One region of the Stappia indica genome, then DNA from elsewhere that is predicted to be linked to it. Evidence: riboswitches for the same ligand, from Rfam matches in the RefSeq annotation. Region 1 holds a riboswitch; the other holds the start of a gene.
The links. A riboswitch is a leader RNA that binds a small molecule or an ion and turns the genes downstream of it on or off. The one in region 1 is predicted to bind cobalamin.
Positions count from the first base shown of each region.

Region 2: another riboswitch for cobalamin. It lies ahead of GH266_RS23100 (DUF1636 family protein); the one in region 1 lies ahead of cobU (bifunctional adenosylcobinamide kinase/adenosylcobinamide-phosphate guanylyltransferase).

Region 1 covers NZ_CP046908.1:4,828,101-4,832,235, reverse strand. The annotation lists gene cobW (cobalamin biosynthesis protein CobW) at 1-838, opposite strand, end outside; gene cobU (bifunctional adenosylcobinamide kinase/adenosylcobinamide-phosphate guanylyltransferase) at 835-1,410, opposite strand; cobalamin riboswitch at 1,536-1,761, opposite strand; tRNA gene GH266_RS22170 (tRNA-Asn) at 1,974-2,048, shown strand; gene GH266_RS22165 (TspO/MBR family protein) at 2,128-2,601, opposite strand; gene GH266_RS22160 (DUF4287 domain-containing protein) at 2,759-2,980, opposite strand; gene GH266_RS22155 (cupin domain-containing protein) at 2,997-3,377, opposite strand; gene GH266_RS22150 (MarR family winged helix-turn-helix transcriptional regulator) at 3,518-4,021, shown strand; gene GH266_RS22145 (VOC family protein) at 4,049-4,135, opposite strand, start outside.
Region 2 covers NZ_CP046908.1:5,086,833-5,090,967, forward strand. The annotation lists gene GH266_RS23090 (ABC transporter substrate-binding protein) at 1-42, opposite strand, end outside; gene GH266_RS23095 (ABC transporter ATP-binding protein) at 107-988, opposite strand; gene GH266_RS23100 (DUF1636 family protein) at 985-1,431, opposite strand; cobalamin riboswitch at 1,548-1,796, opposite strand; gene GH266_RS23105 (GTP-binding protein) at 2,113-3,318, opposite strand; gene znuA (zinc ABC transporter substrate-binding protein ZnuA) at 3,916-4,135, opposite strand, start outside.

The DNA of each region.
Region 1 (4,135 bases):
AGTCGTCATGGTCGTGATGATGATGGTGATGATCGTGGTCATGATCGTCGTCGTCGTGATCATGGTCGTGGTCGTGGTCGTCGTGGTGATGATGCTCGTGATGGCTCTCGCGCCCGTGCATGTCCTCTTCCGAGGCGCTCATCCGGCCGAGCAGCACGTCGGCGGCGAGCATGCCCTTTTCCGCCGCAACGATCTCCACCGCCGCGCGAACCCGGCCGGCGACCTCGGCGCGCACGCGCTCCAGCGTCGCCGCGTCGACGAGATCGGCCTTGTTCAGCACGACGAGATCGGCGCAGACCAGCTGGTCCTCGAACAGTTCCTCCACCGGGCTGTCGTGGTCCAGCGCCTCGTCGGCGGCGCGCTGCGCGGCCAGCGCCACCTCGTCGCCCGTCACCCGCCCTTCGGCGACGGCCGCCACATCCACCACCGTCACCACCGCGTCCACCGTCACCCGGTTCCGGACGCTCGGCCAGGAAAAGGCGCGCACCAGCGGCTGCGGCAGGGCAAGGCCCGAGGTCTCGATGACGATGTGGTCCGGCGCCTCGTCACGGGCGATCAGCATTTCCATGGTGGGGAGGAAATCGTCGGCGACGGTGCAGCAGATGCAGCCGTTGGTCAGTTCCACCACCTCTTCCGCGGCGCAGTCCGGATCGGCGCAGCCGTCAACCAGAGAGCCGTCGAAGCCCATGTCGCCGAACTCGTTGACGATGAGGGCGATGCGCTTGCCCTTCGCCTCGCGCAGCAGGTTGGAGAGCAGGGTCGTCTTGCCGGCCCCCAGGAAGCCGGTGACGATGGTGGCCGGGATCTTGCCGGCAGTGCGGGGCGTGGAAGCGGTCATAGACGGATCTCCGGCTGGAGGTGGGATGGCTTGAGAACGAGCGGCAGGCCGGCGGCGACAAGCACCGCTACATCGGCGAGTTCCGCGATGCGGCGATTGAGGCGACCCTGCTCGTCGCGAAAGCGGCGGGCGAGCGCGTTGTCGGGCACGATGCCCGAGCCGACCTCGTTGGTGACGAGAACGACGGGGCCGGGCGCGGCACGCAGCGCCCCGGCGAGCCGGGCCGTTTCCGCTTCCGGATCGGCCTCGGCGAATATGAGGTTGCTGAGCCACAGCGTCAGGCAATCGACGAGGATGGCGCGCCCCTCCGTGCTTTCGGCGGCGATGACGCCGGTCAGATCGCGCGGCTCCTCGATGGTGCGCCAGCCCTCGCCCCGCTGGTCGCGGTGGCGGTCGATGCGCTGGTGCATCTCGTCGTCGAAGGGCGTGCAGGTGGCGACATAGACGCGCTCGCGCTGCGACGCGTTCACCAGCCCTTCGGCATAAAGGCTCTTGCCCGAGCGTGCGCCGCCCGTCACCAGCACGGTGCGGGCCGTGACCTGTACAGAACCGGATGCGGGAGCATCGCTCACGCGCAGGTCTCCCCGCGGCTGGATATGCCGGGAGAGCTGAAGCGGCGGGCGCCCTTCAACGGGAACATTCTGGCCTCCTGCCGTCCACCCGACGGCGCGTGACGTTTCGGGCCGGGCCCTTGAGAAAGGGTCCGGATGATCCGGCTCGTCTCCTGGCTCGCGGGTCAATGCCTCGCCCTGCCCTTCCCGGACCGAAAGGCCCAGTGGTTCACGCAGGAAGGCTCGCCGCTCACAGTTGCGGGGGCAGCTGCGGATTCGGGAGCCCGATTTGGGTCCTCCCCCACCGCATTCCGACTTTCCCCTTTCATCGGACTTCGTCCGTCAGAAAGGACCGGAGGATGACGACTCATAGCCTGCCGAAGGGGCCCGCGTCCAGCAGCGAGGCGGAAAGGCCTTGCATGCCTTCCGCTGCGGAGCATTTGCCGACGCAGGCGAAAAAGCCCCGATACCCGCGGCGCGCTCCGACTGTGGAAAAGTTTTGCGACAAAGGGCTTGGCAAGCGGCGGCGCAGTTTGCTATACGCCTGCCACCGACGCGGTGCAGCTGCCCCGCGTGACTTGTGATCCCCGGTAGCTCAGTGGTAGAGCAAGCGGCTGTTAACCGCTTGGTCGCTGGTTCGAATCCGGCCCGGGGAGCCACTCCTTCTCCAATTCTTCCAAATATCCGATCTGCTGCCACCGCACGACGCATCGCGCCGCGCGGTGATTTGCGTTGCCCTCACCCCTCCCGGTTCAGCTGCCAGATCGAGAAGTTCAGCGCGGCGGCGAAGGTGACCCAGGCGAGATAGGGCACGAGCAGCAGCGCTGCGAGCATGTGCAACGGCCAGAACAGTAGAATCGTCGCGACAATCGACAGCCACACCAGCACGATGTCGATCATGCCGAGGTCCGGGCGGTGCAGGCCGAAGAACAGCGGCGTCCAGATGCCGTTGAGCACCAGCTGGATGCCGTAGACGGTGAACGGCAGGGCGGCACCTGCAAAGCCCGCCTCGCGCCAGACCAGCCAGCCGGACACCGCGATCATCACGTAGAGCACCGTCCAGACCGGCGCGAACAGCTTGTTGGGCGGTCGCCAGGACGGCTTCTTCAGCTGCTCGTACCACTCGCCGGGGCGGAACAGCGCCCCGGTCAGGGCGGCGAGAAAACAGGCTGCCAGAAACCCGAAAAGAGCCGGCAGGGTGGACGCATCCATGAGCTTTGCCTCGACATTTCGCGAAAAATCACATTCGGGGACCGAGCCCCTCCTCCGAGGCCAACGCGCCGCGGCCTGGCCAAGTTCCCTCATTCGGGGCGCGAGACCCTTCGCGAGTCTGACAGGTTCGGCCGGACGCGCAAGACAGCGCCCGCCCTCACGTCTCCTCGGCGAGCGTATGGGCGACCAGCGCATTGGCGTGGCCGTGCCCGAGCCCGTGCGTCGCCTTCAGCCAGGCCACCAGTTCCATGTGTTTCAGGCCGGATTGCGAACGGATCAGATCTTTCCATTCGGCGATGGGACGGCCGTATTTTTTCTCGATGGAGGGAAAGTAGGAGGCCGGCCCCTTCACCGGCGGCTTGCTGTCGGTCGACGACATGGCTGATTTCCTTTGTCTAAAGATCCTGCTGGCGGATCGTGTCGGACGGATGGATGCAGACCAGCTCCAGCTGGCCGGTTCCGACATTGAGATAGCGGTGCGGCACATCGGCCGGCGCAACGACGATGTCCCCGGCAGAGGCGCACAGCCGCTCGCCGCCGACCAGGAACTCCGCCTCGCCTTTCCGCACCACCCAGGTTTCGCGATAGGGATGGACATGCAGCTGCGACCCGGTGCCCGGCGCGCTGTCGGTGACGAACATGGAAACCGGCGAGCCGTAATCCTTCCCCTCGAAACGCACCGTCGGGCTTTCGCCCGGAGCCGGCGACCGATGGCGGCGCACCGAGATATCGGGCCGTCCGGCCACATCGACATTGGCGTGAGCACCGACTGTCATGACAATCTCTCCTCCATTTATCTTGACGTGAAGATACTTCCGGAGATTTGTCTTTGCGTCAAGATAAATATCTTGATATCGAGAGACTGAGCCGTGCGGCCGCCTTCGAGCGGCGGCAGTGACGCAGAGCGGGAGATGCCATGGCGGATCATGTGGACAGGCTGAGGGCGCAGTGGGCGCGGGAGCTGCCGGATCTCGACACCGAGCCGATGGCCATCCTCGGCCGCGCGCGGCGGCTGACGCTGCTGGCCGGCGGCAGCATCGAGAAGACCTTCGCGGGCTTCGGCCTCGACCGCGGCGAGTTCGACGTCATCTCGACTTTGCGCCGCTCCGGCCCACCCTACCGGCTGACGCCGACGGAGCTCTATTCGACGCTGATGATCTCCTCGGGCGGGCTGACCCATCGGCTGGCGCGGCTGGAAAAGGCGGGGCTGGTCGCGCGCGAGAAATCGGCGAGCGACGGACGCAGCCTCGAGGTCGTGCTGACGCCGGCCGGGATCTCGCTGGCGGAAGAGGCGTTCCGGGCGGACATGGCGAACGAGGCGCGGTATCTCGCAAGCCTTGCCCCGACTGAGCGCGAGGCGCTGGCCGGGTTGCTGCGTGCGCTTCTGGAAGAGATCGAGGCCGCGGAGGCCAAGGCCTGAGCGGCCCCGCCCTCCTTCGCCCCGGCCTCAGGCCGCGGTCAGGCGCAGCCGCGTGCTCCAGGGGTCGGCGATGACGAGGCCGTCGCTCCCCTCCCCGTCCAGTTCCCACCCCGC
Region 2 (4,135 bases), 260 kb from region 1:
GGCGGCGAACAGGGACAGGCGCTTGAGGCCGGAACGGGTCATGGGGGACAGACTCCTGGTGAGGATGAAAAACCGTGAAAACTCTGGAAAAAGGTGAGGGCGCGGCTCAGCCGCGCGTTGCCACCGCACGCAGATGCGGAGCACCGGGTGCGGCTGGTCGGGGTGCCTCTCCCGGCAGGGTTGCGGCGCCGAACCGCCCTTCGATCGGGATGTCCAGCACGCTGATCTGGCGGGCCTCGACCGGATGCTGCATCCGGTGCATGTCGACGCTGAAGACCGCGCGCACCCGCTCGCTCGACAGCACCTCGACCGGGTGGCCGTGGGCGACCAGCCGTCCGTCCTGGATCAGCGCCACATGGCTGGCGAAGGCTTCGATCAGGGTGAGGTCGTGCAGGGCCGCCACCACGGTGATGCCGAGGCCGGAGACGAGGCTGAGCAGCTCGCCGCGCGCCAGCGGATCGAGATGGTTGGTCGGCTCGTCCAGCACCAGGATGCGCGGGCGCTGGCAGACGGCGCGGGCGATCTTCGCCCGCTGGCGTTCGCCGCCGGAGATCTCGCCCATGCGCCGGCCGGCAAACCGCGTCAGGTCGGCCAGCGCCAGCGCCTCGTCGGTCGCCCTGGTGCTCGCCTCGCGCCCGCCGGTGCGGTGATGCGGCAGCTGGCCGAGCGAGACATATTGCGAGACGGTCAGCCGGTCGCAGCTTTCCTCGCTCTGGCCGACATAGGCGATGATGCGGGCGCGCTCGGTGATAGGCACGTCGCGATACGGCTTGCCGCCGAGCCGCATCTCGCCGCCGGTCGGTTCGCTCAGCCCGGCGATCAGCCGGATCAGCGTCGACTTGCCGGCACCATTGGGCCCGGCGACGACGAGGATCTCGCCGTCATGCACATGCAGCGTCAGGTCGGAGAGGAGCGCATCCGCGCCGCGCGGCCGGTAGCCGACCTTTTGCAGCTCCAGCACCACCGGGGTTCCGCTGTGATGGCTCATGCGCTGTCCCTCCGCCCCGGCACTCCGGGGGCGAAAGCGGGCAGGGCGGGCATGCGCGCCAGCGTCTTGCCCTTCAGCCCGTCCGGGCGCTGCAGCGAGGAGCACCAGCCGTCCTCGAGCTCGGCATATTGCCGGGCGAAGGCGACAAGCGTCTCCACGTCGCGCGCCGGCTCGATGTCGCCAAAGAGATAGCTCGCCTTGCACTCGGCCTGATAGGCGACCGTGCAGGGGCGCGAGCAGCCGGCCATGCAGGCCGCGCCCTCAACGCTCACATGCGCCAGACCGTTTTCGGCAAGCGCCGCGTTCAGGGTCTCGATGAGGTCCGCACCCGGGCGCGCGCGCGTTTCCGGGTCCCGGCAGGTGGTGCATACGGTGATGCAGTGCCGGCGCATTTCAGGCGCTGCCTCCATGCGGCGTTCGCCGAGCGCGAGATCATGCGCCATGGCGCTGCCCCGCGCGTTCGGCCGCAAGGTTCGGCAGGCTGCGGACAAAGACCCTGGATGGGCGGAAGATGGAATCGTTGCGTGTCATGGCTACCTTCCCGGAACACCCCGTCCGGTCGTCGTTGCGGGAGATGGCAGGTCTCCTGGCTCGCGGGTCCGGCCCGGCCGCGCCTTCCCGCCCGGCTTCGGGCAGTGGCATCGTGCGGCTGGGCCTGGGCCATTCGTCCGGTAAAGGACGTCGGCCCCGGCCGCTTACAGTTGCGGGGGCAGCCACGGTCTCGGCCCCTGATGGGTACGCCTCACCGTGTTCCCTTTTCATGCCTCTGGCGGTTCGGCCGTCGGCAACCATCGCCGCCAAACTGGCAGATGACGGGGACCGCTTCAAGGCCAATCACCCAAAGCCATCGTCGCTGGTTCAGGTCGTGGACTCATAATTGTGCCGGAAACGGCGTCCGGTCGGGCAAAGATATGCCAGGAGGATCGCGAGGGCCGGGGCAGGTCCCCCGGCCGAGCGGTCCGACGCCGCAGATCGCAGCTCGACCGACGCCCTTCGGGTATGCCGGAACCCGCCGGCAACAGCGTCGCAAACCCTTGAAAACCTGATGGTTTCCTGCGGTCTTGCTTCTTGTATCCGATCGGGTTCGGGCATACCGTTTCTCGTCAGAATTATGAGTTCACGACCTAGGCCGCCGCGCTGCCCCAGGCGGGGAAGGGGTCGTCGAGCCCGGTCCAGCGCTCCGGATGGAAGCCGGTGTCGGCGACCAGTGCCGCGTCGAGCTCGGCCCGGATCGCCGCTTCATCCATGCCGGCGGTGCCGATGAAGACGATCTCCTGCCGCCGGTCGCCCCACACGGGATGCATGTAGGGCTCCATCGCCCGCCGCCAGTCGGGCGACTCGGGCCAGTGCTGGCGCGGCACCGCCGACCACCACAATCCGCGCTTTTCGGTGGTGACGAAGGCGCCGGCCTGGCTGATCTCGCCGACGAACTGCGGCCGCGTCGCCAGCCAGAAGAAGCCCTTGGCGCGGATCACCCCCGGCCAGCTCTTGTGCACGAAGCGGCTCAGCGCGCGCGGGGCGAAGGGCCGGCGCGCCCGGTAGACGAAGGAGCGGATGCCGTATTCCTCCGTTTCCGGCACATGGTCGGCAAAGCCGTTCAGCTCCTTGAACCACAGCGGATGTTCATGCGCCTTTTCGAAGTCGAAACGGCCGGTGCCCAGCACGTCGCGCAAGGGGACCGCCGAGCGGTCGGTTTCCATCACCACCGCGTCCGGGTTCAGACCGCGCACGATCTGGCGCGCGGCTGCAAGGTCCTGCGGGCGGGCATCGCTCACCTTGTTGAGGATGATCGTGTCGGCGAACTCGATCTGGTCGACGAGCAGGTCGACCAGCGTGCGCTCGTCCTCCTCGCCGAGCGATTCTCCCCGCTCTGTGAGGAAGTCGGTGGAGCCGTAGTCCTTCAGGAGGCTTGCCGCATCCACCACCGTCACCATCGAGTCGAGCCGCGCCACGTCGCTCAGGCTCTCGCCCTCCTCGTCACGGAACTCGAAGGTCGAGGCGACCGGCAGCGGCTCGGAAATGCCGGTGGATTCGATCACCAGGTGGTCGAAGCGGCCTTCTGTCGCCAGCGCCTGCACCTCGCGCAACAGGTCCTCGCGCAGCGTGCAGCAGATGCAGCCATTGGTCATCTCCACCAGCCGCTCCTGGGTTCGCGAGACGTTGCCGCCGCCCTCGCGCACCAGGCTGGCATCGATGTTCACCTCGCTCATGTCGTTGACGATGACGGCGACCCGCAGCCCCTCGCGATTGTTGAGGATGTGGTTGAGCAGGGTCGTCTTGCCGGCGCCCAGAAAGCCGGACAGGACGGTGACGGGGAGGCGATTGTCCATCGCGAAAACTCCTGGTTGACGGCGGGCAGGCGGAGGCTGCCAGCGCCGGATTGGCTTATTATGTTATTACATAACATTGCTTGACCGAAAGAATGGCGGCCGGAACCGCCACGATCTTCTATTCCCACGGCCGTACCCTTGGGCACGCGGAGCGCGCGCCGGAATGACAACCTGAGAGAAGGGCACGGCCTCGCATCCTCTCTGCCGTCACCCCGGACGAGCATCGCGAGATCCGGGGCCCATTCGTTCCCAGAGCGGTTGCGAGGACACGCCGACGCGCGCCCACGCTCCGCCTGTCGTCCCGGTTTCGGCGCAGCCGAAGACCGGGATCCAGTAACCCCAGGTCGTGCGGCCCGAGCCGTGACGTCGCCGCGAGCGCCCCTCGCCGAGGCTGGGGAACTGCTTGCGCAAACCTGCCCATCCCGGCGGATACTGGATACCTGCCTTCGCAGGTATGACAGCCGGGGAGACCGCCAACGCCCTCCGCCTCACGCTTGCTGCGGGTGCCAATGGTTCCCGGTTCTGCGCTTTGCTTGACCGGGATGACATCCTGAGAGAAGGGCACGGCCTCCCATCCCCTTGGGGGAGGGGAAAGCCTCAGCCGTTGCTGCCAAGGCACTGTTCCATCGAGCTGGCGAGCCCGTCGATCAGGCCGAAATAGAGGTCCGGCCCGTCGGCAAGCTCCGCGCCCAGCGGGTCGAGCACGCCCGAGCGGGCCTTGGTGCCCTCGGTCACCACCTGGATCAGCTTCGGCTCGAACTGCGGCTCGGCGAAGACGCAGGTCGCGCCCAGCTCGCCGATGCGTGCCTTGATCTCG